4 regions of the Allobrachymonas sp. genome follow, and region 4 is predicted to be linked to each of the others. Evidence: riboswitches for the same ligand, from Rfam matches in the RefSeq annotation. Region 4 holds a riboswitch; each other region holds the start of a gene.

Region 1 (7,518 bases), on a different contig from region 4:
AAATGGCATCATCAACAACATCTGGTCGAAGCTGCGCTCCACGTATTTGTAGCGAGGCGATGCTCGGCACCGTGAGAAGGTGCCTGCGAAGCTTTTCAAAGTCAGACTCAAAGTCAAGATCAGCGAATGTGTTGATGATCTCTCGGATGTTCTTGCAATCGAGAGAGAACTCATTTACAACGTCATCTACCCGCTCCGAAGAATAGATTTTCATTGCGTTCTCGGCCTCTCTACTGCCGATCAAGGGCGCGTTTCCTTGTTTGGCTGCATCAACCATGTTCTTGACAAGTTGAATGGCATCCCTTGGGCGCTCACGAGCTGATTTCGATATGAATGAATCCCAAGAGCGTCGCTCGTCACTTGTCGGCAGCGTCATGGTTGTGTCGCTGAAAAAGATGGTGTAAGGGTCTATTTTTGTTTGACCAGCGTCTCTGGCGGCTCGTTCCAATCGTTTTCTGACAATGCTCTGCATAAGCTTGTCATCTGCCAAAAGTGGGATCACCAAGCCACGCATGTGATCAGTCTGATCTCTTTGCCCCTGACTCTCGCTGGTGAGGCGCGTCCAGACGCTCGATCGCAAACTTATTTATAATTGCTCTTACTGCACTGCATTCCCCAGTTAGCCGTCTGACGGCCAACAAAAGTGCCCAAATTCTGTTTAGATGAGCAGGTTGGTCTGGGGCGGCTAACTGATCGGTGTCATCGATAAGCAGGTAGAAAACATTGCTTGATGAAAGCAACTGTGAGTTGATTGCTCTGATCAAATCGTGTGCAGAGTTGGTTCCCGCAAGTTCCTTTGCTAGCTGTGCTCCGTTTATTTTTGAGGCAGGTAAAGACACTGCAGAGATGAGCTGTAGCGACTTTTGAATGAAGTCATCTTCCGCAAGTCCTTGTTGGCGTGCTTCGTTGTGAAGTTTTGCGGCGTCCCCCTTCAGCATGCCCTTCAGTTGCGCGCCAATCTGCGCTCCCATTGTCCGTAGCAACACTTCGTAGTAATAGCGCTTCAATGAGCCGATATCAGGCGATGATGGAATCTCCTTAGAGGAGATATTGTCGGGCCGAATCAGTAGGCATGGCAGTTTTTTTGCTTTAGCCACCTTGTCGATCCACTCGACAACAGCACTTTTCCCGATGCCTTTGTTTCCCACAAGAACTCGCATTCCACCTGGTTCAATTGCGCATAGCTGCGTAAATTGACTCGGCACGATAAATATCTCTCCAAGAAATGACCGGTCGCCTTCTGCGGTGCCAGTTCTGACATACTTTAAAAGGTAGTCAAGTTTGCTCATATTTATTTCCGGCTGGTAGGAAAGAAAAGATGCGATGAGCCACCCCGGGATTCGAGGAGGCCGATTGGTCTAAGTTGATACCTCTGTCGAGGTATTGCTGTTGGCGAGTTGCCTCCAGTAGTTTGCCTCAGCTTCTGCCGGAGGAATGCCTCCGATCGACGTGAGCAGTCGGACGTGGTTGAACCAGTGCACCCACTGCAGGGTGGCCAGTTCCACGGATTCCCTGTTCTTCCAGGGGCACCGGCGGTGAATCACCTCGGCCTTGTACAGACCGTTGATGGTCTCGGCCAGGGCGTTGTCATAGGAGTCCCCCTTGCTGCCCACCGAGGGGCGTATGTCGGCCTCGTCCAGACGTTCGGTGTAGCGGATAGAAACGTATGGACTGCCCCTGTCGGAGTGGTGCGTCAAGGCTGCGCTGAGGGCTGGCGGTCGTACAGGGCCTGCTCCAGGGCGTCGAGCACAAAGTCTGCCTGCATGCTGCGGCTGACCCGCCAGCCCACGATGCGCCGGGCGTACACGTCCACAACGAAAGCCACATACAGCCAGCCCTGCCAGGTCGAGACGTAGGTGAAGTCCGACACCCACAGCTCGTTGGGACGGCTGGCATGGAAGTGCCGATTGACGTGGTCCAGCGGGCACGGCGCCGAGGTGTCCGGAGTGGTGGTGCGCACTCGTGTGCCGCGCCGCGCCCCTTGCAAGCCCATGGCACGCATCAGTCGCTCGACCGTGCAGCGCGCTACCACGATGCCTTCGCGGTTCATCTGCAACCCGCCGACACGAGAGACGTTCACGATCTTGATGCATCAGCACTGTAGCTTGAACTCTGCAGAGTAGGCGCCGCGTTTGGGCTGCAGGGCGGCGATACCGTGCAGACGGTAGTGACTGACCCAGGTCCGAATCTTCTCCTCCGGCACTGACCAGCGCCGGGCAAGCAGCTTTGCGCCGCCTTCTCCAACCAGAAAGCTCTCGACGACCTTGAGCTTGAACCTTGTTTCGTACTTCTCCATGGGGCCCCTCGAAGTTCATCCAACTTCTGGGGGGTAGTTCAAACTCGGTGCGGTTCAATGACCCTGGGGCTGGGTGATCCGGTCCACAGCTGCCGCTCCCCCTCCCCAGCACGCACCTCCGTTCCTATAATGGCGGCACGGGTGCGTGGGTTGCCGGGCTTTGGGTCTGGCGCCTGCGTTAAACGGGAAGCCGGTGACGCCATGCAGCTAGTGGCCATTCCGGCGCAGCCCCCGCTGCTGTAAGCCTGACGACTCCGCCTCACGCCACTGCGTCCTCCGACGCGGGAAGGCGCGGACTAGGAAGAGGGCAAGCCAGAATACCGGCCCGCGACGAGCCAGCACCATTCCCCGGGGGATCTGGGAGTCTGCTGCCGCGCGTTGGCGTGCGCCTCTGTGTTTCCTCTCTGCGGAAACGGCGGGGCGCGGCTGCCGTGCCGGCCTGCCCAGACTTTCCCTGCCCATCTTCCTGTTGCCGTGGTGCGCTCGTGTCTTTCACATCACACGGTTCGACGGGAGGTTTCGAATGCACATCATGGAAGGTTTTCTGCCACTCAAGCACGCGGTGGCATGGACGGCGGCTTCGGCGCCGTTTCTGGCAGCGGGCATCTGGTCGGCGCGCCGCAGTCTGCGCGATCACCCGGAGCGGCGCATGCTGCTGGGGGTGTCGGCGGCGTTTTCCTTTCTGCTCTCGGCCATGAAGCTGCCCTCGGTCACGGGCAGCTGTTCGCATCCCACGGGAGTGGGGCTGGGCGCCCTGCTGTTCGGGCCGCTGGCGATGGTGCCGGTGAGCTTTGTGGTGCTGCTGTTCCAGGCGCTTCTGCTGGCGCATGGGGGGCTGACGACGCTGGGGGCCAATCTGTTCTCGATGGGCATTGCCGGGCCGCTCATGGCGGCGGCGGTGTTCCGCACCGGGCGCGTGCTGCGCCTGCCGCTGAGCGTGAATGTGTTTCTGGCGGCGACGCTCGCTGATCTGGTGACATATGTGGTGACCTCGCTGCAGCTGGCGCTGGCGTTTCCCGATGCGATCAGCGGGGTGGCGGGCTCGATGCTCAAGTTCGGCGGCATCTTTGCCGTGACGCAGATTCCGCTGGCGATCAGCGAGGGGCTGCTGACGGTGCTGGTGGTGCAGGCCATGACGCGCCTGCAGGGCGAGGATCTGCGCGGTCTGCCGCTGTATGCAGGGCAGGAGGTGCGGGCATGAAGCGGCAATTCTGGATCATTGCGGCATGCGTTGTGGTGCTGACTGTGGCGCCGCTCCTGTTCGTGCGCACGCCGGCGCTGGGGCCGGACGGCAAGGCGCAGGCGCTTTTTGGCGGGTCGGACGATGCAGCCCGCGACGCCATCACGGTGATTGCACCGCACTACCGCCCGTGGTTTGCGCCCCTGATGGAGCCCGGGCCCGAAATCGCCTCGATGCTGTTTGCGCTGCAGGCGGCCATTGGGGCGGGGGTGATCGGCTACTGGCTCGGGGCGTCGGTGACGCGCCAGCGCGAACGCGAGCGCCAGCGCCGCGAGCGGGAGGCAGCCGGCCATGCGCCGGAGCAGCCCGCCCATCAGGAGCGTATCTCTGCTGCTGCGGGCCCCGCCGGAGTGGCCCGTGTGGATTGAGCAGGCTGCCTATGCCAATCGCTGGCGCGATGTGACACCGGGGGCCAAGGCCCTGTTTGCGGGCTGTGGCCTGGCGGCGGCCTTTGTCGCGCCGGACTGGAAGGCCGAGCTGCTGCTGGCGGCGCTGCTGGCGGCGGTGACGCTGGGTGGCGCGCGGGTGCCGGCGCGGCTGTATGCGCGGGTGGTGGCACCGGCGGGCAGCTTTGTGGTGCTGTCGTGCGCGACGCTGCTGGTGGCGGTGGCGCCTTCGGCAGGCGGGTGGCCGGAGGTGCACTGGCATGCGGCCGGCTGGCCCGAGGCTGCCCTGACGGGCACGCGGGCCATGGCGGCGCTGGCGGCCATGGTGGGGCTGGTGCTGACCACGCCGCTGAGTGACCTGATCGGGCTGGCGCGCCGGCTGCGGGTGCCCGAGGTGCTGGTCGATGTGATGGTGCTGTGCTACCGCATGGTGTTCGTGTTCATGGAGGCGTGGGACGACGGCGTCACGGCGCAGGCGGCGCGGCTGGGCTATGGGCCTTTCCGGCGCTCGGTGCGGTCGCTGGCGCTGCTGGCGGCCAATCTGGCCGCGCAGATCTGGAGCCGCGCCCTGGCGCTGCAGGCAGCGGCGAGCGCGCGCAATGGCGACGGCCCGCTGGATTTTCTGGCACCCGACTATGCCCATGCCCGGCGCGATCTGCGCGTGGCGGGCTGTGCCGGGGCGGCGCTGCTGGCGGGCATGGTGGCCCTGCGCGGAGGTCTCGCATGACGGCGGCGGAGGGAAATCTGCTGCTGGAGGCGCAGGACGTGTCCTACCGCTATCCCGACGGGAGCGCCGGGCTCGATGGCTGCACCCTGGCCATTGCCTCCGGCACGCGCAATGCGCTGCTGGGTGCCAACGGCGCGGGCAAGACCACGCTGCTGCAGCACTGCAATGGCCTGCTGCGGCCGGCGTCGGGGGAGGTGCGCGTGCACGGCACGCCGCTCGACTATGGCCGCCGGGGGCTGCATGCGCTGCGGCGCGAGGTGGGCATGGTGTTCCAGAATCCGGATCGCCAGCTGTTCTCGGCCTCGGTCATCGAGGATGTGTCGTTCGGGCCGCTCAATCTGGGGCTCGACGAACCCACCGTGCGCGCCCGGGTGGCCGAGGCGCTGGAGGCCGTGGGCATGACGGCGCTGGCGCGCAAGCCGGTGCACCAGCTCAGCTTCGGGCAGAAGAAGCGGGTGTGCATTGCCGGCGTGCTGGCCATGCGGCCCCGGCTGCTGCTGCTCGATGAGCCCATGGCCGGGCTCGATGCCGGCATGCAGCAGGAGCTCGCGGCGCTGCTCGACGGGCTGGTGGCGGACGGCATGACGGTGCTGCTCTCGACCCACGACGTGGATTTTGCCTATGGCTGGGCCGACGCGATCCACCTGCTGCGGGCAGGGCGCTGCGTGGCCTCGGTGCCGGCGGCGGAGCTGCCGCACCATGCCGAGGCCCTGCAGGCCGCAGGCCAGCCGCTGCCCCAGGCAGCGCAGTGGCAGGCGGCGCTGGCGAGGCGGGGGCTGCTGCCGGCGGCACCGTCGGTGCGCAGCATGGCGGCCCTGCTCGGGGTGGTGCAGGCACTGCCCGATGCATTCTTTCTTCATTCTCAACCACAAGGAGGCCCGGCATGATGGATGCCGCGCAAGCGCAAGTCTGGTTCGTGGGGGCCGGTCCCGGAGACCCCGAACTGCTCACCGTCAAGGGACGCGGTCTGCTGGAGCGGGCCGGTGCCGTGCTCTATGCCGGGTCGCTGGTGGACCAGGCGGCCACCCGCTACACCCCCCCGGGCTGCGAGATTCGCGATTCCAAGGACATGACGCTGGAGGAGATGACCGACTGGCTCATCACCCGCGCCCGCCAGCACGACACGGTGGTGCGGCTGCAGACCGGCGATCCGGGACTGTACGGCGCGCTCATCGAGATGACGCGCCCGCTCGATGCGGCGGGGGTGGCCTGGGCCGTGGTGCCGGGGGTGTCCTCGGCCATGGCCTCGATGGCGGCGGCGGGCGAGTCCATGACCCTGCCGGAGGTGACGCAGACCGTGATTCTCACCCGCGTGGAGGGGCGCACGCCCATGCCCGAGGGCGAGGACCTGGCCGCGCTGGCCGCACACCACACCACGCTGTGCCTGTTCCTGTCGATCACGCTGCTGCACAAGGTCGAAGCCGGCCTGCGCGCGGCCGGCTGGGCAGATGACAGCCCCATGCTGGTGGTGCACAAGGCGAGCTGGCCCGGGCAGGAAAAGGTCGTGCGCGGCACGCTGGCCGACATCCGGCAGCGCTGCCGCGAGGCGGGCATCGTGAGCCAGGCCATGATCGTGGCGAGTCCCACTCTGGGCGCGAGCCAGTGGGAGACGCTGGCCCGCTCCAAGCTCTACGATCCGGGCTTCACGCACCGCTTCCGGCGCGCGAGCACGCCGGCATCCCCGGCTCCGGCCGCTGCGGGGCACGACGCGCCCCCTGCCGAGTCCGCACCTGCAATTTCTGCGGCATCCTCTGCCGCTTCTGTTCCGCCCACGGAACATTCCGGAACCTGACTCCATGCAAGACACTCTTCTCCTGGTCGGTCACGGCTCGCGCGCTGCGGGCGGCAACGACGAAATCGAACAGTTCGCGGCCCGCTGGCGCGAGCGGCATCCGGGCTGGCACATCGAGGTCGGCTTCATCGAGTTTGCCGATGTGCTGCTCGACGAGGGGCTGGACCGCGCCGCGCGCGCAGCCCGTGCCGGCACCGGCCGCGTGCTGGTGCTGCCGCTCATCCTGAACGCGGCCGGGCACGTCAAGGGCGACATTCCACGCGCCATCGAGGCCGCCAGCCAGCGCCATGCCGGCGTGCGCTTCGACCAGGCTCCGCATCTGGGAGCGGGCGAGCCGATCCTGACCGTGCTGCGGCGCAAGCTCCGGCATGCCATGCACCGCCTCGATGTGCCCGATCCGCGCAGCACGGGCGTGGTGCTGCTGGGGCGCGGCTCCAGCGACCGCAAGGCCAACGGCGAGGTGGCCAAGATGGCCCGCTGGCTGTGGGAGGAGAGCGACCACGAGCTGGTGGACATCGCCTTCACGGGCATCACCCACCCCCGACTGGAGCGCGTGGTGCAGCGGCAAGTGACGCTGGGCATGACGCAGGTCGTCGTGCTGCCGTACTACCTGTTCACCGGCACGCTCATGGAGCGCATCGACCGGCAGATGGGGCATCTGGCCCGGCAGTACCCCGGCGTGCGCTTTGCCCATGCGTCGTACTTCGGCTTCGAGCCCGAGATTTTTGCATTGCTCGACGAGCGCGTGGACCGCTGGCAGCGCGGCGCGCCCCATGCCACGGTGCGGCACGACCACCATCTGTACGCCCCCCACAGCCATGACCATGGCGCCGACCACGATCACGGTCCCGATCATGCCCATGACCACAGCCATGAGCACGCACACGGTCATGACCATGACCATGACCATGACCATGCACACGGGCATGATCACGCACACGCCCATGGTTCCGAGGGGCACGGTCATGACCACGATCACGACCACGCGCACGGCGCTGCCCCGCTACCCGCCGACGACGGCAACGATGCGGCCCGCCACTGCACCCACCGCACGCCGGAACCCGGCCAGCCGGTGCA
Region 2 (7,518 bases), on a different contig from region 4:
TCGTTGCCCACGGTCTTCGCAAAGGCGGTGATGACATCGGGGTCGCTGATGTCCTGCTTCTGGGCCACCATGCTCATGGTCAGGTGCTGGCGCACCAGAAAGGCGATCAGGTCGGTGTCTTCCTGGGAGATGCCATGGATCTTGGCGAACTTGCGCACTTCCTGCTCGCCGAGCTGGGAGTGGTCGCCTCCGCGGCCCTTGGCGATGTCGTGGAACAGGGCTGCGGTGGAGAGGATCCAGGGGGCATCCCAGCCGGCGGCGAGCTGGGAGCAGAAAGGGTATTCGTGCGCGTGCTCGGGGATGAAGAAGCGCCGCACGTTGCGCACGACCATGAGAATGTGCTGGTCGACCGTGTAGACGTGGAACAGGTCGTGCTGCATCTGGCCCACGATCTTGCGGAACACCCAGAGGTAGCGGCCCAGCACGGAGGTCTGGTTCATCAGGCGCAGGGCATGGGTGACGCCCGAAGGGGCCTGCAGGATCTCCATGAACTGGCGATGGTGGACCGGATCGCGCCGGAAGGCACTGTCCATGATCACCCGGGCGTTGTAGAGCGCACGCAGGGTGCGGGCAGACAGACCGCTGATGCCGATTTCCCGCTGGGCCAGGATGAAGGTTTCCAGGATGGCGTGCGGTTCACGGAAATACAGGTCGTCGGTGGCGACTTCGAGCAGGCCGTTGTTGTCGAGGAAGCGCTCGTTGATGGAGGGCAGGTGCCGGGGTTCCTGGGTCTGCTGTTCGTAGTCGATGTCCGTCACGGCCGTGCTGGCGACCGGGTTGACGGTTTCCTGCAGGGCCAGGGCGGAGTTGCCCGATTCCTCGGCCTGGATGGCGGCCCTGGCCTGCTGGGCTCTGGCGCTGTCCTGCAGGCGCTTCATGGCTTCGGTGACCGGTGCGGGATCGTCCTCGCGCGTGTGGCCGCTGGCCTGCAGCCGCTCGGCAATGTTGAGCAGCAGGATCTGGGTGAGCTGGGTGACGGCCTTGGCGGTCCAGTAGTAGTGCTTCATCAGCGCTTCGCTGGGGCGCAGCGGACTGGTCTTGCCGGCTCGGGAGGAGGGGGTTTCCAGCGCATAGCCGAAGAGCTTGGCGACGGGGTCCTGCAGATCGAAGATGAGACGGTCCTCGCGGCGGCGCGCGACCATGTGGAGGCGGGTGCGGACGAGGCTCAGCATGACGTAGCTGCGCCGCACATGGCGTGCTTCATAGGGTGTCATGAGCCCGCTGCGCATGAGCGCGCTCCAGGAGTCTCCGTAGCCGGCTGCCTTGGCTACCCAGAGCACGACCTGCAGGTCGCGCAGGCCACCGGGAGATTCCTTGCAGTTGGGTTCGAGCGAGTAGGGCGTGTTCTCGTACTTGCCGTGGCGCTGACGCATCTCGAGCGTCTTGGCCAGATAGAACCCGTAGGGGTGCATGGCACTGTCATAGGCGGCGCTCAGCGCGTCGTAGAGGTCGGCGGGGCCTGTGATGAGGCGGCGTTCGAGCAGGGCGGTCTGGACGGTGATGTCCTTTTCGGCTTCGGCCACGCATTCCTGCACCGAACGCACGCTGGAGCCGATTTCGAGGCCCATGTCCCAGCAGCTGCCCACGAAAGCCTCGATGCGCTGGCGCAGGTCGGCCCCCGCTTCCTGCATGGGCATGGGCAGGAGGATGAGCACATCGACGTCCGAGTAGGGGTACAGCTCGCCTCTGCCGAAGCCACCCACTGCCGCCAGCGCAACCCGTTCGCGGTCGAGCCCATGCTGCTGCCACAGGGCCGTGAGCGAGTGATCGGTGAGTTGCGCCAGCCGGTGCAGGATGCCCATGATGCTGCGCATGGCGCGCACGCTGCCGGATTCATCGGCCAGCGGCGCGAGCAGGGCCTGCTTGGCGGCCTGGTAGTCCTGGCGCGTGAGCGGGGCAGGGGCGGAGAAGGGAGACGGAGTGCTCATGGGAAAGGGGAAAAGGCAGATTTCTCGGAGGACCGGAAAGGAGTGGCACCGGCAGGTTGACCAGGCACTCCGGAGAGGTGCAACTCCGTGGCAAGCAAGAAGCGCACCAGGGCACTGCCTCCCCGGACAAGGCCGCAGCGTCTGCCGGCCGAGCACCGGGAATGGGCATCAGGTCGCAGTGGCGTGCACAAAGTCGGGCAGCGCGGGCATGCCGGGCGACAGGGTGAGCACCTCATAGCCCGTGGGCGTGACGACCACGGCATGTTCCCATTGGGCCGAGAGGGATCGGTCCTTGGTGACGATGGCCCAGCCATCGGGACCTTCCTTGATCTCGCGGCGGCCTGCATTGACCATGGGCTCGATGGTGAAGATCATGCCTGGAACCAGTTCCTCCATGGTGCCTGGCCGGCCGTAGTGCAGCACCTGCGGATCGGTGTGGAAGTCGCGGCCCACTCCGTGTCCACAGAATTCGCGTACCACGCTGTAGCCGTGGCTCTCGACGTATTTCTGGATGGCGTGGCCCACGTCTCCCAGATGGGCTCCGGGCCTGACTTCGAGAATGCCCTTCCACATGGATTCGTAGGTGACGCGGCACAGCCGGCTGACGTAGGGGGGCGCGGCATCCTCACCGCCCACGATGTACATGCGGCTCGAATCGCCATGCCAGCCGTTGAGGCGGGGAGTGACGTCGATGTTCACGATGTCGCCCTTCTTGAGCGGCTTGTCGTTGGGAATGCCGTGACAGACCTGGTGGTTGACCGAGGTGCACATCGACTTGGGATAGGGGCGGTGGCCGGGAGGCGCGTAGTTGAGGGGCGCGGAGACGGCACCGTGGCTGGTGGTGTATTCCTCGCAGAGGCGGTCCAGCTCGTTGGTGGTGATGCCGGGAACGACATGGGGACCGAGAAAGTCCAGCAGTTCGCCCGCAAAGCGGCATGCCTTGCGCATTTCCTCGATTTCTTCAGGGGTATGGATGATGATGCTCATGCAGGAGATTATCCGCGCATTGCCCGTGCATTGCATGACGAAGGTTGTCGTTTCCATGCACTTGGAGAGGGATGGGAGCGCATCGCCGATACAATGGAAAGTTCCTGTACCGAACCCTCACCGCTGTGAGGCGGGGCAGGAACGAGAGAATGCCAGGCGCCCCGCAAGGGTTGAACGGGAACCGGGTGCGCGCCTGCAAGGCGCCATGCCCGGACTGCCCCCGCAACGGTGGGTGAGTGTGGGCGTTTCATGCTGTGCGACATGTTTCATGCCGCGCGGCAGCCACTGTCTGGGTCGTGGAGTCCGTGCAATGCGGTTCTCTTGGATCGACATCGGATGGGAAGGCGAAACGTCAAGACTCACGAGTCCGGATACCGGCCTGGCATGCAGCGTGCTGCCGCTTCAGGGTGCGGCAGCCAGTATCTTGACCGTTTGCGGGGAGCAGACCGGGAGTCCGTCTTCGGGGTGCGGCATGGCATGAAGCCATGCACGTCCGTGCAGAGGGTGTCCGTGCGTTTCAGTTCAGGAAGCGCGCGGGCCGGCATGGGGGTGCAAGGCAAGGCAGTGCGGGGCACTCCGGCTGGCGTGTTTTTCCGGATGCGTGCAATGCGGTCATACACCGTATCGACAATGACACATTCCATTTCTATGTTCCGGCTGGCAGGGCTGCTGTTCTGCCTCAGTCCGGTGGCGGCTGCCGTGGCGCAGACTTCGGGCACTGCGGCGGCACAGGCATCGGCAGGGGAGGCACCGCGCGATTCCGCCGACGGGGGCGATGCCCCGGAGTACAACGTGGTGATCACCGGCTCGCGTGCCGAAATGTCCGTGAAGGACACGCCCCAGCGCATCGAGGTGGTGACGCGCAGACAGATCGAGGCGACGCCCCATGCGGAGCTGGCCGATCTGCTGGGCAAGACCACGAGCGTGGACATCAAGCAGTATCCGGGGCTGTCCTCGGCCGTGGGCATGCGCGGATTCGCGCCCTATAGCCCGATGGTGGGCGAATCGCTGCAGACGCTGGTGCTGCAGGATGGCATTCCGGCCATCGTCAACGAGCTGAGCATGATGCCCACCGCTGGCGTGTCCCGCATCGAGGTGCTGCAGGGGCCTGCGTCGTCCCTTTATGGTTCGCAGGCCATGGCAGGCGTGATCAACCTGATTCCGGTGCGCCGCACGGGTGCGCTGCAGGGTGGTGTGGAGGTGTCTGCCGGCACTATGGGCCAGCGCGAGGTGCAGGGAGACATTGGCGGTGCACTGACACCCTGGCTCAATTTCGACTATTTCGGCGGATGGCACCGTCAGGGGGATTACAGCTACCCGGGAGGAATGGCGCATCCGAGCGGCTATGACACCTACCACCATGACCTGCGACTGGGCTTCAGGCTGGCGCCGCAGTGGCAGCTCGACGTGCGCGCGGATCTGTTCAAGGGCAACGATGTGGAGAATCCCGGAGCGTTGCCTGGCTATTCGGGCACGCCGACGGTCAAGGACATGACCCATCGGCTCTACAGCGCCGTGCTCAGGGGGGATATGGGCAACCATGCCCTCAGCATCACGGGCTACAGGGGCGAGGAACATACGTCCATGGACGACGTGGCCACCGATGGCTCCAGGACTCCCTCGTTCCAGTCTGCACTGGACTGGCATGGGGTGCAGCTCAAGGACGAATGGCAGTGGCACCCCGGTGCGGAGCTGGTCTATGGGTTCGACTATCAGGTACAGAAGGCGCGCTCGGTGAGCTACTGGTATGGTTCCCCGTCGGTCTACCAGCCAGACAGCCGGCAGGAAAACGCTGCGCTCTATGCCCAGCAGAACGTCCGCTTCAACGACGGACGCACATCGGCCTATGTGGGGGGGCGATACGACCATTTCCGCTTGTCCACCCTGGATACGGATTATTTCCCGGACAACGCCTCGCAGAGCCGCAACTTCCACCAGTTCAGCCCGAGTGCCGGCATCCGCCATGCCCTCACGCCTGTACTGGCGCTGCATGCGACCATCGGCCGGGGCTATGCGGCTCCGAGCGCCTGGAAACTTGCGGGCAAGTATTCGAGCTACGGCATGGACTACCAGGGCAATCCGGCGCTCAAGCCGGAGAGCAGCGTCAGCGCCGACATCGGCCTCTCGGCAGAGCAAGACAACTGGAACGCGGATGTGACCCTGCACGACACGCGCGTGCACGACAAGATCGTGGCGGTGACGCTGCCGGGCAATGTGTCCTCGTGGACCAATGCCGACAGAGCCCGGATGCAGGGCATGGAGCTGAGTGGCCGCTGGCGCATCACCCCGGCGCTGGATCTGGGGGTGGGCTACAGCTACAGCTTCCGCGCGGAGCAGAACAACGGCTCGGGCTGGACGGATCTGAAATACGTGCCGCGCCAGACGCTGCGGGCCTCGCTCGATGGCCACTGGGGCAATGTGGGAGCCCATCTGGGAGCCCGGTATGTCGGCCGCACGCTCAAGACCGCCTACTGGGCGGACTGGACGAGCACGCTGGGCCAGCAGGGTGGATATACCCTGTGGGATGCCAGCATGAGCTGGAAGCTGGCAGCCCACCAGACGGTGCGGGTGGCGGTGGACAACCTGTTCAACCGCGCCTACCAGGTGGTGCCGGGCTACCCCATGCCGGGGCGCGAGGTCAAGCTGACCTATCGCTGGGACTTCCTGTAAGGCAGGGCGGACGATGCGCAGGCCAGGGCGACTCGGCAGGGTGGCAGGAGCGGTGCGCTCCATGGGGCGCAGGGGGCGGTGCCTGCCGGCGGTGCTCATGCTGGCAGCTGCACTGGCCGGATGCCGTGACGCGGCTGCGCCTGTGGTCCCCGGGCCGCAGGCCAGTTTGCAGGGGAAATCTGCCTCCTCTTCTGCGGCGCCGGCTGCAGCCCGGCCGCAGCGCATCGTATCGCTCAATCTGTGCGCCGATCAGCTGGTGCTGCAGCTCGCCGATCGCCATCAGGTGGTGGCGGTGAGCGAGCTGGCCCATGACCCGCGCATGTCCATGCTGGCCGAGCGTGCCCGCGGCATTCCCGGCGTGCGCGGCGATGCGGAGAGCATCCTGCGGCTGCGGCCCGATCTGGTGCTGGTGGGCCGGTACACCACACGCTACACGGCCCAGATGCTGCGCCAGCTCGGTGTGCGCGTCGTGGAAGTGCCGCTGGCGAATTCGCTGCACGAAGTGGCCATCCAGACCATGGTGGTGGCCGAGGCTGTGGTGCGACCCGAGCGGGGGCGTGCGCTGGTGGCGCGCATGCAGCAGGAGGTACAGGCTCTGCGCGCAGCACGTGCACAAGAATCCGCCGCCCTGCAGCCTGTGGCAGCCGAGCGCAGCTGGATGGGCTATGGCAGTGGCACGGGCACCATGTTCGATGAGCTGCTGCAACTCGCTGGATACCGGAATGCCGCAGCCATGGCCGGATTGCGCGGGTACGGGTATCTGCCCATGGAACGGCTGGTGGCCACCCAGCCGGATCTGCTGCTGACGCCGGACTATGGCCGGGACGAGCCCAGCATCGAGTTTCGGGACCGGCTGCCGGTGGCGCTGGCCCACCTGAGGCTGGGAGAGATGGTGGTTCCCACGCGCATGACCATTTGCGGAGGCCCCTGGAGTCTGGATGTGGTGCGCATGCTGGAGGCCCGCAGGCATCCGGTGCGCAAGGAGAAGTCGGCATGATGGAGCGTGATGTATCTGCCGGAAAAACCTGCTTCGGTGGCACCGCAGCAGCCAGCCGGATGAAGCTGGCGGGCGCGGGAGCGATGCTGGGGGGGCTCATTTTGCTGTCGCTCGCGATCGGGTATGTCGATCTCTCGCCCTGGCGGCTGCTGAGTGGAGTCTGGGCGGGGGAGTGGGTGCCCACGCGCATCCTGATCGATCTGCGTCTGCCGCGCACCGTGCTGTGTGTGGCCGTGGGGGCGGCACTCGGCATGTCGGGCGCGGCGCTGCAGGGGCTGTTGCGCAATCCGCTGGCCGAGCCGGGCCTGCTCGGCATCACGAGCGGGGCTGCGCTGGGAGCTGTGGTGGCCCTGTATACCGGCCTTGCCCAGCTCGCCATTCTGGCCCTGCCGCTTGCCGGCATGGCAGGCACCCTGCTGGCGGTGCTGCTGGTACTGGCCCTGGCGCGGCGGGGCGAGGACACGACCACGCTGCTCCTCGCCGGCGTGGCCATCTCCTCTCTGGCTGGAGCGCTGATCGCCCTGGTCATGAACTGGTCGCGCAATGCCTTTGCGCTGCAGGAAATCGTGTTCTGGATGATGGGGTCGCTCGCCGATCGGAGCATGCGGGAGGTCTGGCTGGCAGTGCCGGCGATCGTTGTCGGCCTGCTGGTGCTGGCCGGTACACGACAGGGACTGCAGGCACTGAGCCTGGGAGAGGAAACGGCGCATTCGCTCGGCATCGACCTGCGCCGGCTGCGGCTGCGTGTGCTCCTGGGTACGGCTCTCAGCGTCGGGGCGGCCGTATCCGTGGCTGGCAGCATCGGCTTTGTGGGACTGGTGGCGCCCCATCTGATGCGCCCGTGGGTCAAGGCAGATCCGGGACGGCTGCTGGGAGTCTCGGCCTGGTCGGGAGCGGTGCTGCTCCTGGTGGCCGACATGGGCGTGCGCCTGATGT
Region 3 (7,518 bases), on a different contig from region 4:
ACGCAGGGCCAGTGGGGCATCCGGCTGGCGGGGCTGGCGCTGGCAGTCACTGCGGGGGTCGCGCTGTGGATGGGGCTCATGCATCAGCAGGCCCCGTGGTGTGCCACTCCGGCACTCTAGTGGCGCAAACCGGATCTTCTGCATCGCGCCAGTCCGAGGCTGCGGGCGCGAGGGCATGGAGCGCCTCGGTGTAGAGCGCCACGTGCTGCGGTTCGGACGTCAGATCTGTATCCCGAGCGTGCGCAGCCCTTCGCGGGTCATGCTGGCCGCGAGCACGATGAGCAGGCAGGCAAAGATGCGCTTGAGGGCCTTGACGGGCAGCGCATGGGCCGTGCGTGCCCCCACCGGAGCCATGAGCACGCTGCAGCTGGCGACGGCCAGCACGGCCGGAATCCAGACATAACCCAGCGAGTAGGGGGGGCGCCCGGCCACCTGCCAGCCACTGACGATGTATCCCACCACGTTGAAGACTGCAATGGGAAAGCCGAGTGCAGCGCTGGTGGCTACTGCGTTGTGGATGGGCACGTTGCACCAGGTCATGAACGGCACGCTGATGAAGCCGCCACCAGCCCCGAGCAGGCCGGAGAGAAAACCGATCATGCCGCCCGCAGCAGCCTGGCCTCCGGGGCCAGGCATCTGGCGGGTGGGCTTTGGCTTGCGGTCGAGCAGCATCTGCAGGGCAGCGACGGTGACCAGCACGCCGAACATGAGGGAGAGCCAGGCGCCCTTGAGCAGCGAGAAGATGCCGATGCTGACGATGAGTGCACCGATCATGATGCCGGGCGCGATGCCCTTGACCAGATCCCAGCGCACCATGCCGCGGCGGTGATGGGCGCGCACGCTCGACATCGAGGTGAAGAAGATGGTGGCCATGGACGTGGCGATGGCCATCTTGACGGCCAGACCCTGCTCCACACCGTGGGCGACGATGATCCAGCTGATGAAGGGCACGAGCACCATGCCGCCGCCGATGCCCAGGAGCCCAGCCATGAAGCCTCCCATGAGGCCGAGACCGGCCAGTTCAACGATGGTGAGGGGTTCGAGAATCATGGCAAGAGGCGGCACACCGCCATGGCGCCGCAGAACGATGGGCGTAAAAAAACACCGCGAGCGGTGTGAGGAATGAGGTGTCTGCACGGGAACCGACCGCATCCTGAACCGAGGGTTCAGGGGGGCGAGGGCAGCACTGGCCATGGGTCCATCTACGCGAGATGGTCACGCTGGCCGGGCAATATACCAAGCCCGAGCTCAAAGAGCATTGGTTCAAGGAACTATAAAGCCGGAACCGGTGCAGACGCCCCCATTGTAGGGCAAGGTTGCGGCCTTGGAGACACGCGGAACATGTAATTTGTGTGCCAGCCATCGCTGGGGGCATGCAGGGGTCAGTCGGTGCCGGAGGAAGAAGGCAGTGCCTCGGCGGCGGGCTCTGTGGGAGGGGCGCCGAGCACGGTCTCCATTTCCCCGAGCAGGTGCTGCAGGCGTGGATGCGTGGCTGGGGCCTCGCTGGTGGGGACGCTATCAGAGAGAGTCGTGGACTCTGTTTCTTCGGCACTGGCTGCTGCGGCCTGTGCGGCTTCCCGGGCGGCGAGCTGTTCACGTTCGAGGAGGTCATAGGCGACGTTGAGCGCGGCCAGCACGGCAATGCGGTCACGGGCCCGAATCTTGCCGGCATCGCGGATGCGGCACATGGCGGTATCGACTTTCTGGACGGCTTCGAGCATCAGGCTCTCGGAGCCATCGGGGCAGCCCAGCATGTAGGCCAGTCCCATGATGTGCACTTCAAGCTGTTTCATCGGGGCGTTCCTTGGCGGACTCGGATGGGGCTGCCGAGTCGGTGGGGGAGGGGAGCGGCGCATCCACCGAGTCGGGGGTTCCCCAGGCCGTCGGCGGGAGGACGGGCGCGTGCATGGGGGAGGCATCCACAGGGATGCGGTCGAGGAGGGAGTCGATGCGCGCGCGTGCAGCTGCCAGCCGGGACTTGAGCGAATCGCGTTCCTGTCCAAGTTCGATGACCTGTTGCTGCAGGAGGTCGTGCGCCTGCTGCAGCGCATGATGGCGCGTGAGCAGCTGCTCGACACGGTCGGCAACCTGATCGAGAAGAGGGGATGTGTGCGGAGATGTCATGGCGGCGAAGAGGCAGCCTGCGCATGCCGCCGCAGGCTGAAGGAGAGGGCCTCTGAATGCCTGTCATTGTAGTCCATGCGCCCTGATCCGCAGGGGAGGGAGCAGGGGCCGTGATGGGCAGGCTAGAATGCCGATTTGCTGGTGCCCACAGGAATCTGGAGAGAAATGCATCTCCCCGGGCCGGCGCTCTGCCCGTAGAAGCATGCGCATCGCGCGCGTGGTGTCTGTCGCAGCAGACGATGTCGGCAGGCATTCCGAGAATCGGTCATGCAGACGGGTTCGTGGGTGAAACGGGAAGCAGGAGGAGAACGCCACCGAAGAGCGGGTGTGCGCGTTGTCCCGGCCTGCGCTGCCCCCGCAACGGTAAAACGGTGCGGATCGCATGCCTTCGGGAGCGCGATCTGCAGCCACGGCCACATGCCACTGGGAGAGCGCCCACTCGCCCGGGAAGGTGCCGTCGGCTCGCCGTCAGCCCGGAGACCGGCCAGCATGGGAGGACACCCAAGCCCCGGCAGGGAGGGTGTTCGTGCGCACGCGCCGGCGGGGTGGCTGGTGGCGTGGGAGGCGGCATGCCCATGTGCGATGGGTGTGGCTGCAGGATGGATATGTGCGAATCATGGCGAAATCCTCTGCGCAGGCGGGCACGGTGGCGTGTCCGGCCCTGCTGGTAGGTGCTGCGGCCTCGGGGCAGGGCAAGACCACGCTCGTGGCGGCGCTGGCACGCTGGTGGACGCGGCGTGGCCTGCGGGTACAGGTGTTCAAGTGCGGCCCTGATTTCATTGATCCGGGCTGGCATGCGCTCGCAAGCGGCCAGCCGGTGTATCAGCTCGATCTGTGGATGGTGGGCGAGGTGGCGTGCCGAAGCATGCTCCGCGAGGCGGCTGCCTGCAATGACCTGATTCTCATCGAGGGCGTCATGGGTCTCTACGATGGCGAGCCGAGCAGTGCGGATCTGGCGGTGCGGCTGGGCCTGCCGGTGCTGGCGGTGATCGATGCCCATGCCATGGCGGGCACGTTCGGGGCCCTGGCACATGGACTGGCGCATTACCGCGAAGGGGTGCGCTGGGCGGGTGTGGTGGCGAACCGGGTGGCAAGCAGTGGCCATGCCGACATGCTGCGCCGAGGGCTCCGGGAGCCACGCGATTGGATGGGCGCGATCATGCGCAACGCCGATTTTTCTCTGCCCGAGCGGCATCTGGGGCTGATGCTGGCTCCCGAGATGGCCGATGCCCTGGCACGGCTCGACCTGGCTGCCGATGCACTCGCGGACATGCCGCTGGTGGCCGATGAGGGGCAGTCTGTGCCGAGTCGCTGGATGACGGAGTTCCCGTCGGCGCTGGAGCCTGCGGAGCCAGAGGCCCTGGAGAGCCCAGTGGGCTTGCGCTGCACAGAAGAGGGCGCATCGCCTCTGGACGCCTGGCTGCACGCGGAGCTGCGCAGCCTGGAGGGCGTGCGCATCGCAGTGGCCCGGGATGCGGCGTTCTGCTTCCTGTACGAGGCCAATGTGCGTACCCTGCAGGCGCTGGGTGCCGAGCTGGTGTTTTTTTCTCCCCTGGAGGATGTGGCGCTGCCGGCGTGCGATGCGCTGTGGCTGCCGGGCGGTTATCCGGAGCTGCATCTGGAGGCGCTGCAGGCCCAGACCGGCATGCGCGAGAGCATTCGATGCCATGTGCAGTCGGGGCGGCCGGTGTGGGCCGAATGTGGCGGCATGATGGCGCTTGCCGAGGGTCTGGTTCCAGCGGGTGCGGAACCGGAAGCTGCCGTGCCACTGTGGGGTGTGCTGCCCGGGACGGTGCGCATGCATGGACGGCTTCAGGGGCTGGGGCCCCAGGCGCTGGCGGTGCCCGGGTGCGATGCGCCGCCGCTGCGGGGGCATACCTTTCACTATTCGACCCTGGACACGCCGGAGCCCGAAGCGGCCCGCACGGTCAGTCCGCGCGTGACGAGTCGCAGCAAGGCTGGCGAGGCGTTCTACCGGACAGGGCCGCAGGGCAATGTGCGGGCGAGTTATTTTCACCCCTGGTTTGCCAGCAGTCCGCAGGCGGCAGCAGCGCTGTTCCTGCCTGACCATGTGGAGACTGGGGCATGAATCCGGTGCACCACGAGCTGATTCTGGGAGGGCAGAAGTCCGGCAAGACGGCCCGGGCAGAAACCCTTGCGGCTGCCTGGCTGGCGCGTGGTCCGGGCCATCGCGCTCTGTATCTGGCCACCGCGATGCCCTGGGACGAGGAAATGCGCCGGCGCATTGCGCGGCATCAGCAGGATCGGGCCCGGCGGGTGCCGGGCATGGCGACGCTGCAGGCAGGCGAGGACGGGCGGCCGCTGGATGTCCCGGCCCTGCTGCGGACGCATGGTGCGGCCGATACGGCGATCGTGCTGGACTGCCTGACCCTGTGGCTCACCCAGCAGCTCAGCGAGGCACCGGATGCCGCACGCCTGCGTGGCGGCGAAGGGGGTGAGGAGACAGCACAGGACATGCGCGCGGCAGAGGACGATCTGGTGCGTGCGGTGGCCGCCTGCCCGGGGCCGGTCTATGTGGTGAGCAACGAGATCGGTCTCGGAGTGATTCCGCTGGGCGCGGAGGTACGTGCCTTCGTGGACGCACTGGGGCGGCTCAACCAGCGCGTGGCCGTTGCGTGCAGCCATGTGACCCTGATGGCGGCAGGATTGCCGCTGGTGCTCAAGGCGCCCACAGGGCCCTGAGCGCCACGGGACCCATGCAGAGACTGCGGGCGCGTGTCGGCACAGGCAGGCAGAGCCCGCGACATTTTTTGGATGTTTTTTGAGGAGTGCAGCACATGCAGATCGAGCAACCCCCCACCGAGAAGCCCTATGACAAGCCCGAGGGTGAACGGCGCGGCATCGTGATCGTCCATACCGGCGACGGCAAGGGCAAGAGCACGGCCGCCTTCGGGCTGGCGCTGCGGGCCACGGGACGCGGCAAGAAAGTCATCATTTACCAGTTCATGAAGGTGCCGAGTGCCCGCTTCGGGGAGCACCGCATGTTCGAGCAGCTCGGCGTGCCGGTCGAGGGGCTGGGGGATGGCTTCAGCTGGAAGAGCCAGGATCTGGAGAAGTCGGCACAGCTCGCGCGCGACGGCTGGCAACGGGCCAAGGCGGCGATTCTGGGAGGGGAGCATTTCCTGGTGGTGTGCGACGAGATCACCTATCCGCTGGTGTACGGCTGGCTCGATCTGCAGGATGTGCTGGAGACGCTGCGGACCCGTCCGCGCCATGTGCATGTGTGCCTGACGGGGCGTCGCTGCCCGGACGAGATCGTGGCGCTGGCCGATACGGTCACGGAAATGCGCCAGATCAAGCATGCCTTCGAGGCAGGCATTCCTGCCCAGCGCGGCATCGAGGACTGAGTCGTGGAACAAAGCCAATTCCGGCAAGGGGAAGCGCCAGACCAGTCTGGCGACGAGGTGCGCTACAGCCGGGCCGAGCGGGCGGGGCTGTACCGGGCGATCGTCGAGCGGCGCGACATGCGGCACTTTGTCTCCGGCGCCCAGGTGGCGCCCGAGGTGCTGGAGCGTCTGCTCAAGGCGGCGCACTGGGGGCCGAGCGTGGGGTTCATGCAGCCGTGGCGCTTCATGCGCATCACCGATGCGGCCCTGCGCGAGCGGCTTCATGCCTGTGTGGAGCGCGAGCGGCTTGCCACGGCGGCAGCGCTCGGTGAACGGCAGGCGGATTTCATGCGGCTGAAGGTCGAGGGGCTGCGGGAGGCAGCCGAGCTGCTGGCGGTGTGTCTCATGGACGGGCGCGAGCGGCACGTGTTTGGACGCCGGACCATGCCCTACATGGACATTGCCTCGGTCGGCTGTGCGCTGGAGAATCTGTGGCTGGCCGCGCGGGCCGAGGGGCTGGGCGTGGGCTGGGTGTCGATCTTCGACCCGGTCGACATGGCGGAGCTCCTGGGCTTGCCCGAAGGCGCTACGCCCCTGGCCCTGCTGTGCATCGGCCCGGTGCCCGCGTTCTACGAGGAGCCCATGCTGCAGCGTGAGCGTTGGGCGCGGCGCATGCCGCTGTCCGACGTGGTGTACGAGAATCGCTGGGGCGAGTCTGCGCTCTTCCTGGAAGGGCACGATACCCGCGGAGGACCAGAGGCAGACTGAGCCGGCAGCAGCCCGCATCAGGGATGCGCCGCAAGCCAGATGTCAGGTCTGGCCCGGCCAACTGGGGCACAATCCGGCCCTTGCCCGGCGCGCCACCTGCTGCAGCCGGAGCCGCAGGGAATGGGCGCCGCCGTGGTGCGGCGTCCCTTTGCAGCCGCTGCGATGATTTGATTTGTTTACGGGCTCCCCGGAGGGAGCCGCATTGAGAGAGAGTGATCCATGTCCGAATCCACGACCTTCAACCCCTCTGCATGCCATGGCGACGCAGAGCAGTCCATCCATTTCTGCGTTCCGAAGAAGGGCGCGGCCCAGCCCCAGAGCACGGGGCGCTGGCGCGTGGAGGACATTGAGGAGCTGTTCGAGCTGCCTTTCCCCGAGCTGATGTTCCGTGCCCAGCAGGTGCACCGCGAACATTTCGATCCCACCGAGGTGGAGCTGGCCACGCTGCTGTCGATCAAGACCGGCGGCTGCCCCGAGGACTGTGGCTACTGCCCCCAGTCGTCGCACTATGACACCGGCGTGGATGCCAGCAAGCTCATGGGCGAGGATGTGGTGCGCGAAGCGGCCGAGGCGGCCAAGGCCGCAGGGGCCACCCGCTTCTGCATGGGAGCGGCCTGGCGCTCGCCCAAGGACCGCGACATCGAGCAGGTGGTCACGCTCATCAGGACCGTCAAGGATGTGGGGCTGGAAGCCTGCTGCACTCTGGGCATGCTGACGCAGGATCACGCCGAGCGCCTGCGTGAGGCAGGTCTGGACTACTACAACCACAACCTCGACACCGCCCCCGAGAACTACGGCAACATCATCAGCACGCGCGACTACCAGGACCGGCTCGACACGCTGGAGAACGTGCGCAACGTGGGCGTGAGCGTGTGCAGCGGCGGCATCATCGGCATGGGCGAGAACCGTCGCCAGCGGGCCGAGCTGATCGGTCAGCTGGCCAACCTGCATCCGCGCTATCCCGAGAGCGTGCCGATCAACAATCTGGTCAAGGTCGAGGGCACGCCGCTGGCCGATGCCGAGGACATCGACCCGCTCGAATTCGTGCGCATGATCGCCGTGGCACGCATCACCATGCCCGAGGCACGGGTGCGCCTGTCGGCCGGTCGCCGCCAGATGCATGACACCACGCAGGCACTGTGCTTCATGGCCGGGGCCAATTCGATTTTCTATGGCGACAAGCTGCTCACCACCGGCAACCCCGACGTCGAGGCCGACCTGCAGCTCATCGAGCGGCTGGGCATGCAGCCCCGTCGACAGACCGAGCACGCCTGAGGCG
Region 4 (7,518 bases):
TGCTGGTGGGTGCCGGGCACCCGCTGGCGCAGCAGGCTTTCGTCAAGCCCGCGCAACTGGCGAGCGAGACGCTGATCACCTACCCGGTGAGCATCGAGCGGCTGGACATCTACACCCAGTTCCTGATGCCCGCCGCCGTCACGCCCCGGCGCCAAAAGGCCATTGAGACCACCGACATCATGGTGCAGATGGTGGCCAGCGGCCGCGGTGTGGCCGCCCTGCCCCGCTGGCTGGCCGAGGAATACGCACAAAAAACCGGCGTGGCCGCCGTGCGCCTGGGGGCCAAAGGCATCGCCAAACAGATTTTTCTGGGCGCGCGGGAAGCCGATCTGGACATCGACTACCTGCAGGCCTTCATTGCCCTGGCCGCCCAGCCCAGGGGCGCCTGAGCAGCTGCGCGCCGTGGCCCGACGGCGCGGCCATGCGTTCGAGACCGCTCAGGCGGCTGCGGTGGCGCCCTGCAGTGCGCGGCGCAGGGCGTCGTAACCGCCCACGTAGGCCTGGGCGCCCTCGCGTTCGATGAAGGTCTGCGGCAGGCTGCGCACCGGCTGCCCTACCTTGGCCTGCAGCTCTTCCACGCTGATGTCCTGACCCACGGTGAGGTACTGGAAGCTGATGGACTGCATCTGGCACAGCAGCTTGCTCTTGTTGCATTCGACGCAGTTCTCTTTGCCGTAGATGATGACTTGCATGGAAGGGGTTCTTTCAGAAGGGATGGGGTGGAATGGAAAGGGGTGGCGTCAGAAATCGACGTCGAACACCTGGTTTGCATCGGTGCGGCGCATCACGCCGACCTTGTAGGCCGCAATGTCCTGTTCTTGCGGCGAGGCCTGGGTCTTGGAGATGTTGAGCCATTTCTCCATGAACTTCAGCGGGTTGTGCGCGGGCAGCGTGTAGCGCTCGGTGCTCAGGCCCAGTAACTGGTAGACATCCTTGGCGCAGTACAGCGTCCAGGCACCCAGGCGGTCGGCGTTCATGCCCACGAGTTCGCGGCCGTCGGAGAACAGGTAGTCGATCCAGCGCAGCTCGCTCTCGATGACTTCCTCGATCATTTTTTCGATGCGCTCACGGCATTGCGCAAAGGCGGCCTGGCCGCGTTCGGTGGTAAGCTCGTTTTTCAGCACGGCGCGGTCGAGTTCGACGTGGATTTCCAGCTCGTCCTGCGCGATCTTCTGGATCGCCTTGCCGATGGGCTGGAACAGTCCGGTGTCGCAGATGGCGAAGGTCACGGCGAAGCTCGCCATGAACTGGATGCGCTCCATGCACAGCAGTGCGACGATGGTCATGAACACCGCGTTGTAGGTGTCTTGATCGTTGGGCAACAGGCCGACGGCGTACCGGTGCGAGGCCAAATAGCCTTCGCCGAAAGCGCGCCCCACTTCCTCCAGCCGCTCGTGCGCTTCCTGCACGCGCAGGATTTCGCCCAAGATGACGCTGGGGTCGTCGAAAGAGTTGCGCACGATCTCAGAGTAGGTCGCGGCGTGCACCACCTCGTTGTCGGAAATGCGCTGCCAAGCCGCCCACAGTTCGCTGGAGGTGATGAAGGGCGCCAGCACCGGGGCGATGGCGCGGGAGGTCACTGAATCGGCCTCCCACTGCCAGGCCAGGGTCTTGATCATCATGTCGTAGGTGGCACGCGAACAGGACTTGAAGTCGGCGTTGCACGAGGAGTAGTCGAACTCGTTCTCGTCCCAGTCCAGCGATTTCTGCGCCTTGTAGATCTTCCAGATCTCGGGGTAGTGGCGGTTGACGGTATCGAACAGGCCCGGGCGCTGACCGAGCAACAGTTGGGGCTTCTGGTAGTCGGTCTTGTCGTAGTTGAAGACGGTCTCAAGCATGGTGGGGCTCCTGGGGCTCAGAGGGTGCAGGCTTCGCACTCGCTGTCGCTGTCCTCAGCATCAGCGGCCGTGGACGCCGTCGGCTCGGTGGCGCTGGCATGAGGCAGGTCGGCCACGGCCTGCATGCCGTTGGATGTCTTCTGGTTCATGTAGTACTTGGACTTCAGGCCCAGCTTGACGCGGTAGAGGTAGTCCTCGATCAGCTCGCTCGATGCAATGGACGCGTCGCCGATCACGCGGCGGTAGAAGTCGGCCGAGATGCCCTGGTCGGTCCACTTCTGCATGATGGCGTACATCTCGGTCATGTCCTTGGTCGGGATGTCCCAGGCGCTCTGGTACTGGTCGGCCAGGGTGTCGCCATCGGGTGCGGCCCAGTAGTTCACGCGCTGGTTGTCGGTCTTGATCAGCGTGAGCTCGCGCACCGGGTACAGGCCGTTGGTGGTGCCCGAGGCATTGGCCGAGGTTTCGGTGGGCATGTGCGCCACCAGCACGGAATTGCGGATACCACCATTGGCCACGATGTCGCGGCGCAGGGCTTCCCAGTCGTAGCGCAGGCCGAAGGGCGCGATCTTGTCCACGTGCGGGCTGCAGGTGTCGAGCGGCAGCCAGCCTTCGGGCCAGCGGGTCTTGTGCATCCAGGGGGCGTTGCCCAGTTCCTTGCCCAGCTTCAGGCTGGCGCGCAGCAGGTGGTAGTAGTGGCGTTCCGCCACGTCGTGCAGGAACTGCTTGCCGGCCTGGTCGGTGTAGCGCTTGCCGTTCCTGGCCATCAGGTGCGCCAGGCCGAGAATGCCCACGCCCGCGTTCAGGCGCTTGCGCGAGGTCACGCCCACCTGCGGCAGCTCGTAGTGCGCCAGGTGGATGCACTTGTCGATCATCAGCAGCGCGTAGTAGGCCACCTCGGCGTACTGCTCCTCGCTCTCGATGTTGGAGACGACGATGCCGGCCAGGTTGCAGGTGGCCACCTCGGGCGAGCTGCGGCGCACGATGGCTTCGACGGGCTGCTCGTCGAGCACGTCACCCGGCTGGAGGTCGGTGGGCCAGACCGGGCCACGCTGGGTGGGCACCTGGGCCTTGCCCGGAATCTCGCGGCGCGTGCCATCGATGAACTGCACCTCGACGCTGGAGATGTCGTCCTCGGCGTACAGCTCGGTGATGTGGTTGTAGGCCTCGGTCGGCAGGGCGATCTCGGCGCACAGGTTGGACGAATAGATCCGGTCCTTGAACGGCGTGTGCCGGTTCATCTCGCTGATGTTGTGCTCGTAGACACGGCCGGTCTCGTTCCACTCGTTGCTGGCCGTGATGAGCAGCTCGCGCGCGCTGACCCAGGTCTTGGGGAAGTTCTCGTCCGCCGCATGGCGTTCATAGAGGGCTTCGAAACGCGCCTCGTCGCCGCTGTACAGGGCGTCGTAGAGCTCGGGCGCGGTGAAGCAGTTGAACAGGAAGATGTCTTCGTTACGCGCCACCTTGCGCGCGAAGAAGCGGTTGCCGCCCCAAGAATAGTCCATACCGCGGATCTTCTTGTCCTCGGTGGACATGGGGTTCTTCAGCCGCAGCAGCGTGTCCACCTCGGGGTCGAAGATCGGGAAATAGGTGGTGCAGGCGCCGCCACGGCCGTTCTGCAGGTTGGACTTGACCTCGGCCACCAGCGCGCGAAAGTACGGCAGCTTGCCCTGGTGGCGGATCACGCCGCCGCGCACCGGGTCGTTGACCGAGCGCGTGCCCATGTGCGCACCAATGCCCGCGCTCATGTAGGTCATGGTGTTGGCAATGTGGTTGCCCACGGCGATCGAGCGTGCGTTGTCGCCCGTGGTGTACAGGCAGCAACTGGCGTAGCCGCGCAGCGGTGTGCCCAGGTTGACGTGGTTGGGCGTGGGCGCGTTGATGCGGTTCTTGGACAGGTGTTCGTAGAAGCGCTGCACATCGCGCATGCGGCGCTCGCGCGGCTGGTCCACCGCCAGCGCCATGGCCATGCGCATGTAGATGAACTGCGGAGACTCGTAGTACAGGCCCTGCACCCGGTCGGCGATGGCGTACTTGGTCAGGTGGGTGTGCAGTTGGTAGTGCGCGTACTCGAAGTCGCGCTCGTGGTCGATCCACTCCTGGATCACTGCGTACTCGGACGCGGAGTACGCCAGCACCTCCATCAGGCCCAGTTGCTGCAGCTTGCGGTGCAGCTCCAGCACCGTGGGTCGGGCGTTGCGGTAAAGGTCCTTGCGGATCAGCGTGGCGTACAGGCGCCCGGCCATGCGGTTGTAAGACCAGGAGTCGAAGTTCAGACAGGTGCGGATGAGCTGCTGCTGCAGTTCACGAGACGTGGCCGTGGTAGACATGGCCGAGACGGCTTCGAGCACGGCCGACGGCCAGTCCACCGCGTCGCCCAGGGTCTGGGCCGCCCACTGGCCCCACTGGTTGAGTTTGAAGGGCGTGAAAGGCTCTGAGTGGCCGTCGCGCTTGATGATGGTTTCCAGCATGAGCGTGTGTCCCATGTGCGCAGCTGCCAGGACCGGAAACTCCCGCAGCGCTGACTGATACACCTGCTCCCTCGCACAGGGCCATGCAGTGGGCTCACACGACGAACGCTCGCAACCGGACACAACGCCCGGTCTGCAGCGTGCTCTTCCCGCGAAAGCACTCACTTGCACCTGGGGCCATCGCTCTACGGAGGATTGGCGCCAGGTGTGTCGGCAGGTCTTCGGACTTCGCAGACACGGTCCTGAACTCTCAGGCCCACCTACTCCGCTCCACTTCCCAGGCCATGAAGACCCAGTGTCATTCGAGCGCTTCGTTTCTGCTTACCGCTGCGGGGCAGTTCCGGACTTGCACCGGATTCCCTCTTGCGATTTACCCTATCAGGGCAAATACCGACAAACACAATATACAGTGTTTTTTGCACCTACCAGACACTACCTATAGTGTTTCGGCGTGTTTTGACCCAGAGCAAACTGGGCAGACAAAATCACTTCCAGGCTCGCTGCGCAGACACACAGGCGGTCATCCTTACTCCGCCCCGTAGGGGGAAAACCGGCTGCGGTTCTCGTCCACGTCCAGCGGCTTGCCGATGAACGGGAACGCCCGCTGCGGGCAGCGCTCGCGTTCACACACCTTGCAACCCATGCCGATGGGCGTGGCCAGGTCGGGGTCGCTCAGGTCCAGACCCTTGGCGTAGACCAGTCGCGGCGCGTGCCGAATGTCGCAGCCCAGGCCGATGGAGAAAGTCTTGCGCGGGGAGCCGTAGCCGTGCCGGCCGCGCGAGACCGAACGCGCAATCCACAGGTAGGTGCGCCCGTCGGGCATGCGGGCAAGCTGCGGCAGGATGCGGTCGGGCTGGCCGAAGGCCTCGTAGACGTTCCACAGCGGACAGGTGCCGCCTGTACGGCTGAAGTGGAAATGCGTAGCCGACTGTCGCTTGGAGATGTTGCCCGCGCGATCCACCCGCACGAAGAAGAAAGGGACGCCAGGAGCCCCCAAGCGCTGCAGGGTACTCAGGCGGTGGCAGACAGTCTCGAAACCCACGCCGAAGCGCTGTCCCAGCAGGTCGATGTCGTAGCGCATCGATTCGGCCGCCTGCAAAAACTCACCATAAGGCAATACCAGCGCACCCGCAAAGTAGTTGGCCAGGCCGATGCGCGCCAGCCGATGCGCGGCGGCGTCGGTGTCGAACGGTGGCACGGCGATCAGCGCATCGAGGGCGTCGCCGGCCTCGATCAAGGCCAGTTGCGTGGCCAGCTGAAAGGCCTGCTGGCCGGGCTCAAGCGCCTCGGACAGGTACAGGGTCTTGCGGCCCGCGTCGTAGCGGCGCTTGAGCTCCTGCACATCGTCGGAATGCACTACACGCACGCCGTGCTGACGCTTGAGCCGCTGCACCAGCCAGCCGACCAGGTGCGCCCCTCGCCCCCCGGCCTCGGTTGCCAGTGCTTCGGCCGCCCGGTCCAGTCCATCAAAGTGGTTCTGGTGCGCAAAGAAGAAGTCCCGCACCAGTTCGAACGGCATGGCGCGGGGAACGACCATTTCCGAGCGGTCGTCGCCCACCTGCAAGGCCATGGTCTCGACGCGCTCGGCGATTTCCAGGTTCTTCTGATGCAGTCTGACCAGTGCCCGGGCCACGGCCGGCATCTGCACGGCCAGCTCCCGCAGTTCCGGCAGCGTCACCGGCTCCGGCGCATCCACCAGTGCCTCCTGCAGCGCCGCAACCAGACGGGCCTCCTGGTCCTCGGAAAACTCCTGAACATCGACGCCCAGGGCACGGCTGATCTTGAGCAGCACCGCCACGGTCAGTGGACGCTGATTCTGCTCCAACTGGTTCAAGTAACTGGGCGAGAGACCCAGGGCTTGGGCCATCGCGATTTGCGACATGCCACGTTCGGCACGCAGCCGCCGAAGCCGCACCCCCATGAAAGTCTTGCGTGTCATTCAGGTCGCTCTCGAAAATTCGCAATATTTGCAAAAACAGCCAAAACATTCGCATTCATTGGCTATTTCAGTCCTGTACAGCAGCTTATCACGAAGCGAAGATTGCAAATATTCAACCATCAAACAAGGACATAGAATGAAGTGGACACAGCACCTGAACGCCGACCCGATGCACCAGGACATCGCTGCGAGCGCGCCTTCGGGCGCCGATGGGGTCCGGCTTGATCAGCTCACACTGACCGAGCTGGTGCTACCCGAACAGTCGAACCACTACGGCACCCTGTTCGGCCCGAACGGTCTGGCTTTGTTGGGCAAGGCCGCCTATCTGGCGGCGACCCGATACACGCGCCAGGCCGTGGTGATGGCAGGCGCCACACGCATCGAGTTCCTGCGCCCGGTGCCTGTGGGCGCCATTCTCAAGATCCATGCGCAGATCGTGCGGGTGGGCAAGACCTCGATGACCGCGCGCATCAGCGCGAACTTCGACACAGCCCCCGGCACCCGGGCAGAAGGTGTGCTGCGTGGCGATTTCGAGATGGTCACGGTGGACGAACACGGTCGCCCTGTGGCCGTCAGCGCACCGCATCTGAACCCCGAGCAACTGACCGAACAGACCCTGGCCGCTGCGCGCGGCTGATTCACCGCCTTCTCCACACATCCCTTTTCACAGGACCCACCATGAGCGAGACAAACACCCCCTTCAAACCCAAAAAATCGGTGGCCCTGTCGGGCGTGACCGCCGGCAACACCGCGCTGTGCACCGTCGGCCGCAGCGGCAACGACCTGCACTACCGCGGCTACGACATCCTGGACATCGCCGAGGTCTGCGAGTTCGAAGAGATTGCCCACCTGCTGGTACATGGCAAGCTTCCTACCCGCGCCGAACTGCGCGCCTACAAGGCCAAGCTCAAGGCGATGCGAGGCCTGCCCGCCAGCGTGAAGGATGCGCTGGAGAAGCTGCCCGCCAGCGCGCACCCGATGGACGTGATGCGCACCGGCGTCTCGGCGCTGGGTTGCGTGCTGCCCGAGAAGGACGACCACAACCTGGCCGGCGCACGCGACATTGCCGACCGGCTGATGGCCAGTCTGGGCTCCATGCTGCTGTACTGGTACCACTGGAGCACGCAGGGCAAGCGCATCAACGTGGAGACCGACGACGACTCCATCGGCGGCCACTTCCTGCACCTGCTGCACGGCGAAAAGCCATCGGACACCTGGGTGCGCGCCATGCACACCTCACTCAACCTGTACGCCGAACACGAGTTCAACG

Evidence for each region. Region 4 has a riboswitch for cobalamin ahead of ACE3P9_RS09595 (ribonucleoside-diphosphate reductase subunit alpha). Riboswitches for the same ligand answer to the same signal wherever they lie in the genome.
Region 1: it holds a riboswitch for cobalamin, as region 4 does, so the genes downstream of both, ACE3P9_RS04615 (energy-coupling factor ABC transporter permease) here and ACE3P9_RS09595 (ribonucleoside-diphosphate reductase subunit alpha) in region 4, are expected to answer to the same signal.
Region 2: it holds a riboswitch for cobalamin, as region 4 does, so the genes downstream of both, ACE3P9_RS00365 (TonB-dependent receptor plug domain-containing protein) here and ACE3P9_RS09595 (ribonucleoside-diphosphate reductase subunit alpha) in region 4, are expected to answer to the same signal.
Region 3: it holds a riboswitch for cobalamin, as region 4 does, so the genes downstream of both, ACE3P9_RS05325 (cobyrinate a,c-diamide synthase) here and ACE3P9_RS09595 (ribonucleoside-diphosphate reductase subunit alpha) in region 4, are expected to answer to the same signal.

Annotation. Positions count from the first base shown of each region.
Region 1 covers NZ_JAYRLV010000003.1:158,307-165,824, reverse strand. The annotation lists gene ACE3P9_RS04635 (P-loop ATPase, Sll1717 family) at 1-580, opposite strand, end outside; gene ACE3P9_RS04630 (P-loop ATPase, Sll1717 family) at 519-1,289, opposite strand; partial or broken gene ACE3P9_RS04625 (IS3 family transposase) at 1,359-2,053, opposite strand; gene ACE3P9_RS04620 (helix-turn-helix domain-containing protein) at 2,093-2,296, opposite strand; cobalamin riboswitch at 2,419-2,640, shown strand; gene ACE3P9_RS04615 (energy-coupling factor ABC transporter permease) at 2,829-3,497, shown strand; gene ACE3P9_RS04610 (energy-coupling factor ABC transporter substrate-binding protein) at 3,494-3,904, shown strand; gene ACE3P9_RS04605 (energy-coupling factor transporter transmembrane protein EcfT) at 3,894-4,649, shown strand; gene ACE3P9_RS04600 (energy-coupling factor ABC transporter ATP-binding protein) at 4,646-5,536, shown strand; gene cobM (precorrin-4 C(11)-methyltransferase) at 5,533-6,441, shown strand; gene ACE3P9_RS04590 (CbiX/SirB N-terminal domain-containing protein) at 6,446-7,518, shown strand, end outside.
Region 2 covers NZ_JAYRLV010000001.1:78,856-86,373, reverse strand. The annotation lists gene glnD ([protein-PII] uridylyltransferase) at 1-1,928, opposite strand, end outside; gene map (type I methionyl aminopeptidase) at 2,097-2,915, opposite strand; cobalamin riboswitch at 3,053-3,313, shown strand; gene ACE3P9_RS00365 (TonB-dependent receptor plug domain-containing protein) at 3,546-5,585, shown strand; gene ACE3P9_RS00360 (ABC transporter substrate-binding protein) at 5,683-6,582, shown strand; gene ACE3P9_RS00355 (FecCD family ABC transporter permease) at 6,579-7,518, shown strand, end outside.
Region 3 covers NZ_JAYRLV010000004.1:104,630-112,147, forward strand. The annotation lists gene ACE3P9_RS05305 (sulfite exporter TauE/SafE family protein) at 1-120, shown strand, start outside; gene ACE3P9_RS05310 (sulfite exporter TauE/SafE family protein) at 220-1,050, opposite strand; gene ACE3P9_RS05315 (cell division protein ZapA) at 1,383-1,793, opposite strand; gene ACE3P9_RS05320 (cell division protein ZapB) at 1,780-2,124, opposite strand; cobalamin riboswitch at 2,370-2,628, shown strand; gene ACE3P9_RS05325 (cobyrinate a,c-diamide synthase) at 2,741-4,213, shown strand; gene ACE3P9_RS05330 (bifunctional adenosylcobinamide kinase/adenosylcobinamide-phosphate guanylyltransferase) at 4,210-4,827, shown strand; gene cobO (cob(I)yrinic acid a,c-diamide adenosyltransferase) at 4,923-5,492, shown strand; gene bluB (5,6-dimethylbenzimidazole synthase) at 5,496-6,239, shown strand; gene bioB (biotin synthase BioB) at 6,459-7,514, shown strand.
Region 4 covers NZ_JAYRLV010000012.1:51,330-58,847, reverse strand. The annotation lists gene ACE3P9_RS09610 (LysR substrate-binding domain-containing protein) at 1-389, shown strand, start outside; gene ACE3P9_RS09605 (glutaredoxin domain-containing protein) at 438-692, opposite strand; gene ACE3P9_RS09600 (ribonucleotide-diphosphate reductase subunit beta) at 741-1,838, opposite strand; gene ACE3P9_RS09595 (ribonucleoside-diphosphate reductase subunit alpha) at 1,856-4,324, opposite strand; cobalamin riboswitch at 4,504-4,719, opposite strand; gene ACE3P9_RS09590 (short-chain fatty acyl-CoA regulator family protein) at 4,836-6,248, opposite strand; gene ACE3P9_RS09585 (acyl-CoA thioesterase) at 6,385-6,885, shown strand; gene prpC (2-methylcitrate synthase) at 6,927-7,518, shown strand, end outside.